DNA from 3 places in the Paeniglutamicibacter sp. GQ140 genome. Region 3 is predicted to be linked to each of the others. Evidence: riboswitches for the same ligand, from Rfam matches in the RefSeq annotation. Region 3 holds a riboswitch; each other region holds the start of a gene.

Region 1 (3,225 bases), on a different contig from region 3:
GGGGACGCGCCTGAAAGCAGGCCCACGATGCCGCCGGTTGCCAGCAGGGCCAGGCCGACCAATGCGGCGGAGAGCAGGATCGCCGGCGTGCCGCCCATGCCGAAGATGAACGGCAGGATCGGGATCACCGCACCGGAGGCAAAGAAGCAGAACGATGCGGAGGCGGCACCCATGGCGGAGCCGATTTCCTCGTGCTCGACCTTGGCGGATTCCTGCTCGAGCTCGGGATGCAGGGAGAGCGAGGCGTTGCAGTCGCAGGAGTAGATGCCCATGCGCTCGGCCGCACGGTGCGCCGCATCCTCGTCGCTCATGCCGCGGGCCTTGTAGACCAGCACCAGTTCGTTGGCATCCAGGTCCAGGTCCGGGGCGGCGGAAAGGGTCACCTGGGTGGGCTTCGACGCCGAGAGCAGTTCGCGCTGCGACCGGACCGAGACGTATTCGCCGGCGGCCATCGACAGGGCGCCCGCGAGTAGGCCGGCGATGCCGGAGAAGAGCACCATGGAGGTGGCGACGCCGGTCGCTCCGATGCCCATGACCAGGGCCAGGTTGGACACCAGACCGTCGTTCGCGCCGAAGACGGCGGCACGGAAGTTGCCCGAGAGCCGGTTGCGGCCGCGGGTGGCCAGGCCGCGGACGACCTCTTCGTGGACGAGCTCGTCGGCGGCCATTTGGCGGCTGGCGTCGGTGTCCGCGGCGTAGGGGGAGTTTCCCTCGGCGCGCTGGGCCAGGGCCAGGACGAAGACCGAGCCGAAGTGGCGGGCCAGGAAACGGAGCATGGTGCGCCGGATCGAGGGCCGGGTCCGCTTCCCGGCGTGCTCGCCCAGCAGCGAGCGCCAGTGTTCCTCGTGGCGGGTTTCGGCGGCGGCAAGTCCCAGCAGGACCGCGCGTTCCTCGCCCTGGCGCTTGTTGGCAAGTTCGCGGTAGACCGCGCCCTCGGCGATTTCGTCAGCCAGGTACTGGCGCCAGCGTTTGATCTGGGCGGGAGTGGGGGTTGGCGCTGTTTGCGTCATGCTCTCATCCTCATGTGGGCGTTCACGGCCCCGCGGGACCGTGTGATGGGGAGGCCCGGCATGAATGCTTTTTGGGTGCGTTGAGCCTCGGGCCACCAATGTGTGGACCGAAGGTCTCGTTCGCCTGGGGCCGGACGGGAATGCCCGTTGCCGCAGGTGGTTTGCCGGGTTACCGCGTTGTAACCAGTATGTCGACGCACCGCTTTCCCGCCGGGTGGGCGGGTTTGGGAACTACTCCCCTTCAACCCACGAGTGTAGCGTCCGGAAGGGCAAGGGAGAATTCGCTGAGACTAAAAACCAGGGCCTGGCCAGCGGGGTTGCCTGCCCGGGGGATCCGCACCGACAGCTGGCCGGCGGCAGGGTCCCAGCGCGTGGAACCGGCGGCGTTGGCCAGCGCCGCGGCCAGCGCGGGGGCGTCGGCAACGTGGTAGCTGTGCCAGCAACCCGCGAGGCGCAGTTCAACGACCGAGCGGTGGACATCGAGCAGGGGCAACACGGGAATGGAACGTGCCATGGCGGGGTCGAAGACCTTTCGTCAGCTCTTGCCGCGCCTTGTGGCCACGGCCGCTTCTTCATCCGAACCACCCATGAACCTGGGGTTGGTGCGCGTCTTAGTCGGAGCTTGCCGACGCGTCTCGTGAAGCTGGGAACTACATTACCGCGATTCGGAGGCCCGCAGGATGTTTTCGTGCAATTGGGTCCAGCCCGCAGGATCGTAGGGCGGTATGTTCGTGTTCTCTTGGCGCATTCCGGTGGAGCCGTCAATGAGCTCGCGCAGGATGTCTGCATGCCCCGCGTGGCGTGCGGTCTCCACGTTCATGTGCAGCAGCAGGCGACCGAGGGTCGTGTCGCGCTTTTCCGGCTTCCACCAGGGAATCGTGGCCGGGGCATCCAGGGGCAAGGCGGCAATGTTGTGGTTTGCCGCGTCGATGGCCCGGCGGTAGAAGGCGAGGATCTCGGAGCACGGGACGTCGCCGGGAACCCACATGTCGGCGCTGGCCTCGGGGTCGGCCATCAGCGCGTCGTAGCGTTCGTCGTCAACCGTGAATCCGAGGCATTCGACGAAGTAGCCGTACTCGACCGAGGCCAGGTGCTGGATGAGGCCCAGGATATTGGTGCCGGAGCCGACCATGGGGCGGGTCATTTCCCTGTCGCTGAGTCCCTCGACCTTCCAGAGCATGGCTTCGCGGGTGTGGTTCAGGTACGTGGAGAGGTGGTCCTTGAGATCGTCCATGGTACCCACCCTAGGAGCGCCGGGGCATGGCTGGGAAGGGGGAACCGTGGCAAAAGGGGAGCCCGTCGCCGCGCATGGTGCGCGGGGACGGGCTCCCTCAACCGGGATTTTCCGGGGTCAGGGTCCGGTGCTAGCGTCCGGCAACCTCGGTGAGGTCCGCGCCCTCGGCGTCCGCCTGGCCGGCGACCCGCGCATTCCAGCGGGTGATGACCGCCGGGTTGGTGGGACGCGTGAGCAGGGAGACGACGACGAAGGTCAGCGCCGAGGCAATCAGCCCGAAGTAGATCGGCTCGTTGGCGTAGATGCCATCGAAGCGCTCTTCGGCCTGGATTTCCAGGACGATCATGGTGCCCAGGGTGACGATGGAGCCGGCGGCCATCGAGGCGGCGGCCCCCAGCCCGTTCCCGCGCTTCCAGACCAGACCGCCGATGATGGCCACCAGCAGGCCGCCCACCAGGATGTCATAGGCGATGGTCAGCGCCGCGACCACGTCGGAAACCATGATGGCCAGCACGATTGTGACCACTCCCAGCAGCAGCACCCAGATGCGGTTGGCGCGCACGTCGTGCTCGGGGTTCTCGTTGGTGTTGACGTGCAGCTGCTTGCCGAACCAGCTGGCCACGAACGGGGTGACGTCGGTGCGGGCTACGGTTGCAGCGGCAATCAGCGCGCCGGAGGCGGTGGACATCATGGCTGCGACAGCGGCCGCCAGCACCAGACCGCCGACGGCGACGGGCAGCAGCTGCGTGGCGACCTCCGCGTAGACCACGTCCTTGTTGGTGTCCGCGCCGATGATGTCCGGCAGGGCGACCTTGGCGGCCATGCCGATGATGGCGCCGGCGGCCCCGTAGAGCACGCAGTAGATGCCGGCGGTGGTGCCGCCCCAGCGGGCCACCTTCGGCGTCTTGGCGGTGAAGACGCGCTGCCAGATGTCCTGGCCGATGAGCAGGCCCAGGGTGTAGACCACGAAGTAGGTGATGA
Region 2 (3,225 bases), on a different contig from region 3:
AGCTGGCGCTGTTCCTCGGCAACCAGTTCCTTGTGCTCCGCCTCGCTGGTGGCCGAACGTTCCTTGGCGAACAGCGCGTTGAGCTCGCTGTCGGCGTTCAGGGTCTGGGTGTTGTTTTCCGGGCCGAAGACCGGTCCCAGTCCGCCGTAGGCAAATTGGCGGGTTCCGAAGAACTCGATGTTGGGATCGATCATGGCCGTGGTCAGGAACGTGTTGTCGGCCGCACGGTTGATGAGCTTGACGCCGATTTCCCGCCATTGCTGCTCGATGAGTTCAAAGGCCGGTTTGATGACCACGGAGTTGTTGGAGCTGGTGATGGTGATTTCCAGCTTCTGCCCACCCTTTTCGCGTACTCCGTCGGCTCCGACAACCCAGCCTGCCTCGTCGAGCAACGCCTTGGATTTCTCCGGGTTGTAGCCCAGATCCGCGGACAGGTCGATGAACCCGGGGGCCGCGTGGTTCAGCACGGAGTCGGCGATGACGTAGCTGTCCGACAGCACCGTGTCCTTGATGGATTGGCGGTCGATGCCGACCTGGAGCGCCTGACGCACCTTGGTGTCGGCGAGCTTGCCACTGCCGATGCGCACTGCCGCCATGTTGGTGGTCAGGTCAATTCCCTTGGCCGGCAGCACCTGGTCGCCGCTGCCCGCGAGGGTTTGCTCGTCCACGGGCTGAAGTCCCCGGACCAGGTCGACCTGGCCGGTTTGGACCGCTCCGGCACGGTGCGCCACCTCGGGCAGGTACTTCACCACGAGCTTGTCCAGGTATGCGGCGCCCTGGTTTGCCGCTGATTCAGGCGCCCACTTGTAATCCGCGCGCTTGGCGAAGGTGACTTCTTCATCGGTCTTCTCGGATTCGAAGACGAACGGTCCGGAGCCGACGATGTTGGCGATGGCCGACTGGCCGGCATTGTCCAACGTCAAGGTTTCAGGGGAAACCAGGCCCGAGGTGACCGACGATGTGGCACGCAGGAAGTTGGCGTCGGGGGTCTTGAGCGTGACCTTGACCTGGTTTTTTCCTACGACCTCGGCGGACTTGAAGGCGGCGAAGTCGACGTTGGGTGCGATCTGTGCGCTCTTGATGCCCTTGCCCAGGGCGTCCAGGTTTTCCTTGACGGCCTTGGCATCGAGCGCCGTTCCGTCCGAGAAACTCACGCCGTCACGAATGGTGAAGGTGAACTCGGTCTGGTTCTTGTTGGCGGTGAAATCCGACGCTATCCAGCCAACGAGCTTTCCGGTTGCCGCGTCGAAATAGGTCAGTCGGTCCAACACGCTATTGAGCACATTGGCCTTCTCGTAGAAGCGTGCGGCTTGGGTCTGCCAGTTGTTGATCGGGGTTACTTCCGCATACACGAAGGTTCCGCCCTGGACGGGATCGTTGCTTACCGGGTCGGCTGCATTTCCCGCTGTTTGGGTTCCCGATCCGCAGGCGCTGAGTGCCAGCGTGGCCACGGAAAGCACGGTAAGGATCTTGACGCCGAGGCCGGCGCGAAGGCGTCGCTTCGCAGGTGGTTTGGTGTTGCCCATGATTCATTCCTTCTCGGTTCACCCGAGGAACGCCGCGACATGGCTAATCAGTCGAATACCTGTCCAAGACATGACAGCATTCGGCGGACCGCGCAGAGTTTGGCTATCTCCATCGGTCCTGGCGGTAGCACCGGATCCCCATGAGGGGAGTGGTTGCTGCGGCGTCAACGAGCCAGGTCTCTCAGCCGCTCTGGATGGTGTGTGCTCGTGTTGGTTGGTTTCCAGCGTCGAACAATTCAAGTGTGTCGCAGGATCTTCGATACAACCAACATAAAAGGGTTCGCCGTGAAATAAATCGACGCACGGATCGGCTTTGGGGCCGGATTTGCTTCACGAAGCGTCATAAGTCAGAACGTGAAGCGAAAAACAACCTGGCCTTGCTTCACCGGGGCGTCATGTTGATAATGTGCACAAATTCATGCCCCGGAACTCATCGACTGGGCAAATGGCGGCTGACTCTCTTTCCTGGTCTCAGGCTGCCGGCCGTCCCGAACGTTCACGGCCCCTTAAACGGCCCGGGCGGCGGCGCACCTCATGGTGCGCCGCCGCCCGAAACTCGTGCGGGAGTTACTCCCGGCTACTTGACCTCGGCGTTCGAGAACCGGTAGTTCGCCGCGCGGTGGGAGTCCTGGACGCGGTCGCCCTTGCCGAAGAGCTTGTTGCGCAGCGTGCCCTCGACGTATTCGGTCGGGTAGGCGCCGCGTGCCTGCAGCTCGGGAACGATGAACTCCACGATGTCCTCAAAGGTGCCCGGGGTGATGGCGTAGGCCAGGTTGAACCCGTCCACGTCGGTGTCCTCGACCCACTCGATGAGCTTGTCGGCGACCTCGGTCGGCGAGCCGACGGTGATCGGTCCGAAGCCGCCAACGCCCACCCACTCGGCCAGCTGGCGGATCGTCCACGGGTTGCCCGAATCGCCGCTGGCCTGCTGGAACATCGACACGGTGGACTGGATGGCGTTGGACTTCACGTTGTCGCCGATAACGTCGTCCGGGCCGTAGGTCGACAGGTCCACGCCCATCCAGCCGGAGATCAGCGCAAGGGCGCCGTCGATGTCGGCGTAGGACTTGTAGTCCTCGAACTTGGCCTGCGCGGCGGCGGAATCCACGTCCGTGATGATGGTCTGCATGGTGTAGATGCGCACGTCGTGGCGTCCACGGCCGGCCGCCTCGGCGGCGTCGCGGATCTTGGTGACCGTGGCCTTGAGCATGTCCTTGGTGGGGCAAGTGACGAAGACTGCCTCGGCATTTGCCGCGGCGAACTGCATGCCGCGCGAGGAGGTTCCGGCCTGGAAGATCACCGGGGTGCGCTGCGGGCTGGGCTCGGTGATGGCGATGCCCGGGACCTTGAAGTACTTGCCCTCATGGTTGATCTCGTGGACCTTGGCCGGGTCGGTGAAGACACCGCGCTCGGCGTCGCGAACCACGGCGTCTTCTTCCCAGGAACCCTCGAGCAGCTTGTACACGACCTCGAGGTATTCGTCGGCGTGGTTGTAGCGCTCGTCGTGCTCAAGCTGGTCTTCCTGGCCCATGTTCCGGGCGGCGGAGGGCAGGTAGCCGGTCACGACGTTCCAGCCGATGCGGCCCTTGGTCAGGTGGTCAAGGGTCGCCAGGCGGCGGGAGAAAGGGTACGGGTGTTCGTAGGAGGTGCTGGCGGTGACGCCGAAGCCGAGGTTCTCGGTCACGGCGGCCATCGCGGA
Region 3 (3,225 bases):
GTGCTTTTGGGGTACGTTGCTAGGCTCAAGGAAACCAGACCACCGGGAATGCGCACCGAATTCCGGCGCCGGGGCCTGGACCCGTCAACCAAGGAGCAGGATATGCCCCGGGCCCTGAGCTCACAGAAAATGTTCCGTGTTGGTCTGGTGTTGGGCATTCTTGGAGCCGTTTTCTACATCATCGTTTCACCGCTCCTGAACTGGCTGATCAACCTCGGCGGCCTCAATCACCCGCTCACGGGCCTGGTGGGTGGGCTGGCCGCCGTGATCCAGCAAGGCACCTTCTTCGGCGGGCTGTTCCTGCTGGCCGGATCCTTCGTGGTTCGCTCAGCGGAAGAGGCCGTCGCCTCGGTCAGAAGCACGAAGCAGCCGGAGTCAGGACTGCCGCGGGATTAGCCACCGGAACCATGGCTCGGAAATGTCGGCCGGTGGCAGGTGGCCAGATGCGGAAAACCCCAGGAAAGTCGAGAAGCAGCGATGCCCCAACTCTTGAGTTCGAAAACCATGCTCCGACTCGGCCTCATCCTCGCGTTGGTTGGTGCGGGCATGGCCGTGATCGGAAATCCGATCTGGAAGTGGTACTACGACACCATGTTGCCGGTTGAGGAACTGGTCTTCGGGATGGAAGTCCGACTTCAGCAGGCCTTGCTGGTGGGCGGCCTGTTCATGGCCATCGGATCCATCATGGTGAAGCACTTCGAAATCCTGAAGGACGAGCTGCAAGCTGCTGCCGGCGGAACCGACCGGAAATGAGGCAAGGTGGGGCTAGCCGGATCATCCGGCCAACCCCACCTTGATCGTGGTTCCCCGCGCTGCGTGGTTACAGCGTGATTTGTCCCTTGGGCGTTTCGAAGGTCACCGAAAGGATCCCCGGTGTCCCGTTGGGAGCCTGCCAATCGACGACAACCTCGCCAACGGGCAACTGCTCGGGCTGTCCGAGCCAGTCGGCAACGCGTTCGCTGGAGCCGGCAATGCTGATCGAGGAGATCTTGCCAACTGGTTCCAGTGCCTTTGACGGGTGTAGCTCCTCGGTTCCGTCGTCCCAGCGCAACAGGTAAGGAACCTGCGGATCGGCGATCAGGCCGTTGATGCCGATCTGGCGCCAGGTCAGTTCCTGCCCATCCGGGAATTTGCGGTTTCCCGGAACCGAGCCCCGGCCCAGGCGTTCTTCCGCCGGAGCCAAGTCGTCAACCGCGACGCACCAGCCCATCCAGCCGCCACCGAGTTCGGAGCGGGCGCGAACGGCCTGGCCAAACGGCGCCTTGTCCGACGACGGGTGGTTCAAGACTTCGACAACTTCCAGGTACTGGCCATTCTTCAGCGGGAAGATGACATTGCGCGTACCAAAACGTGGGTGTACACCGCCCTTTACAGATTCGAGTCCAAGGGCCTCGCCGATCCGAGCGGCAGTTGCCGCGAGGCCGTCGGGTCCACAAGCGTAAGTTACATGGTCCAACCTCATCATGTGCCTATCATGGCACTTTGTGATCTGGCTCTCGACTTAGGATTGCCTAACTTGCTTTGTGGTTGCTTGGTTCAAACGGCTGCGGGGTAGTGCGGTTGCCCTTCGGATCGTCACAATTTGAGACGTGGTTGCGAACATATGAAGCGCTGGGCCAGACTTAATGCCAAGGTCATGAGTTTCAGCAGAAGGCCCCGGCTTGCTGAACGGCAACCCTCCGCCGCGGTGGGGTGCCCCGGGTGAAGACCAGGCCCTGCGTCAAAACGACGTGGGACAAGCGCGGGATTGCCCCCAGCCAAGACACGGCCACAACCGGAGTCGGTTTCGGGCATACCCCTACGAATCCTTGAAGGGGAAGAGATGTCTAACAACTGGTCCTTTGAAACCCGTCAGATCCATGTGGGTCAGGAACCCGACGCCGCAACCGGCGCGCGCGCCCTGCCGATCTACCAAACCAGCTCGTTTGTGTTCCCGAGTGCCGAGAGCGCGGCCGCCCGCTTTGCCCTCGCCGAGCTGGAACCCATCTACACGCGTATCGGCAACCCGACGCAGGACGCCGTGGAGCAGCGCATTGCCAGCCTCGAGGGTGGCGTGGGGGCCCTGCTGCTGGCTTCGGGCCAGGCAGCGACGACCTTCGCCATCCTGAACCTCGCCGAGGCCGGCGACCACATCGTGGCCAGCCCCAGCCTGTATGGCGGGACGCAGAACCTGCTCAAGCACACGCTGCGCAAGCTCGGCATCGAGGTCACGTTCGTGGCGGATCCCGACGACCTGGACGGCTGGCGCGCGGCGGTCAAGCCCAACACCAAGGCATTCTTCGGCGAGGTGGTCTCCAATCCGCGCCAGGACGTGCTCGACATCGAGGCCGTCTCCGCCATCGCACACGAGTCCGGGGTGCCGCTGATTGTCGACAACACCCTGGCCACCCCGTACCTCATCCGTCCCATCGAGTGGGGCGCCGACATCGTGATCCACTCGGCCACCAAGTACCTTGGCGGGCACGGCACCGCGATCGCCGGGGTCATCGTGGATTCGGGCAATTTCGACTTCGCCGCCGACCCGGAAAGGTTCCCGGGCTTCAACACCCCGGACGATTCCTACAACGGGCTGGTCTATGCCCGGGACCTCGGCGTCAACGGGGCACTGGGAGCCAACCTCGCCTACGTGCTCAAGGCTCGCGTGCAGTTGCTGCGCGACCTCGGCTCGGCCGTTGCCCCCTTCAACGCGTTCCTGATTGCCCAGGGGCTCGAAACCCTCTCGCTGCGCATGGAGCGCCACGTCGCCAACGCGGTGGAGGTCGCCCAGTGGCTTGAGGCCCGGCCGCAGGTCGAGCGGGTGCTTTATGCAGGGCTCGAGTCCAGCCAGTGGTTCGAGCGGGGCCGCAAGTACGGGCCGCGCGGCATCGGGGCCATCGTGTCCTTCGAGCTTGCGGGCGGAAGCGCGGCCGGCCAGGGCTTCGTCGACGCGCTGGAGCTGCACTCTCACGTGGCCAACCTCGGGGACGTGCGCTCCCTGGTCATCCACCCCGCCTCCACCACCCATGCGCAGCTTAGCGAGGCGGAGCAGGTCGCCGCGGGCGTCTCCCCGGGCCTGGTCCGGTTGAGCGTCGGCATCGAAAACGTCGTGGACATCATCGCCGACCTGCAGGCGGGCTTCGAGGCCGTGGCCGCCGCGGCCGAGGTCGAGCTGCAGGGCACCTTGTGAGTGTGGAGACAAACGTGGTCCTATATGACGCAGAAACCGCCGCGGGGCTGGACTTTGCC

The links. Region 3 has a riboswitch for S-adenosylmethionine ahead of AC6CHY_RS05360 (bifunctional o-acetylhomoserine/o-acetylserine sulfhydrylase). Riboswitches for the same ligand answer to the same signal wherever they lie in the genome.
Region 1: linked by a shared signal. The riboswitch ahead of AC6CHY_RS09650 (hypothetical protein) and the one ahead of AC6CHY_RS05360 (bifunctional o-acetylhomoserine/o-acetylserine sulfhydrylase) in region 3 are both predicted to bind S-adenosylmethionine.
Region 2: linked by a shared signal. The riboswitch ahead of AC6CHY_RS10300 (ABC transporter substrate-binding protein) and the one ahead of AC6CHY_RS05360 (bifunctional o-acetylhomoserine/o-acetylserine sulfhydrylase) in region 3 are both predicted to bind S-adenosylmethionine.

The regions. Positions count from the first base shown of each region.
Region 1 is NZ_JCAXDW010000005.1:265,512-268,736, reverse strand. It holds gene AC6CHY_RS09655 (VIT1/CCC1 transporter family protein) at 1-1,010, opposite strand, end outside; gene AC6CHY_RS09650 (hypothetical protein) at 1,252-1,524, opposite strand; SAM riboswitch class IV at 1,544-1,653, opposite strand; gene AC6CHY_RS09645 (DinB family protein) at 1,666-2,244, opposite strand; gene AC6CHY_RS09640 (sodium:solute symporter family protein) at 2,375-3,225, opposite strand, start outside.
Region 2 is NZ_JCAXDW010000006.1:55,092-58,316, reverse strand. It holds gene AC6CHY_RS10300 (ABC transporter substrate-binding protein) at 1-1,526, opposite strand, end outside; SAM riboswitch class I at 1,633-1,727, opposite strand; gene AC6CHY_RS10295 (LLM class flavin-dependent oxidoreductase) at 2,104-3,225, opposite strand, start outside.
Region 3 is NZ_JCAXDW010000003.1:105,929-109,153, forward strand. It holds gene AC6CHY_RS05345 (hypothetical protein) at 49-396, shown strand; gene AC6CHY_RS05350 (hypothetical protein) at 505-753, shown strand; gene AC6CHY_RS05355 (VOC family protein) at 821-1,465, opposite strand; SAM riboswitch class IV at 1,633-1,748, shown strand; gene AC6CHY_RS05360 (bifunctional o-acetylhomoserine/o-acetylserine sulfhydrylase) at 1,823-3,166, shown strand; gene metX (homoserine O-acetyltransferase MetX) at 3,181-3,225, shown strand, end outside.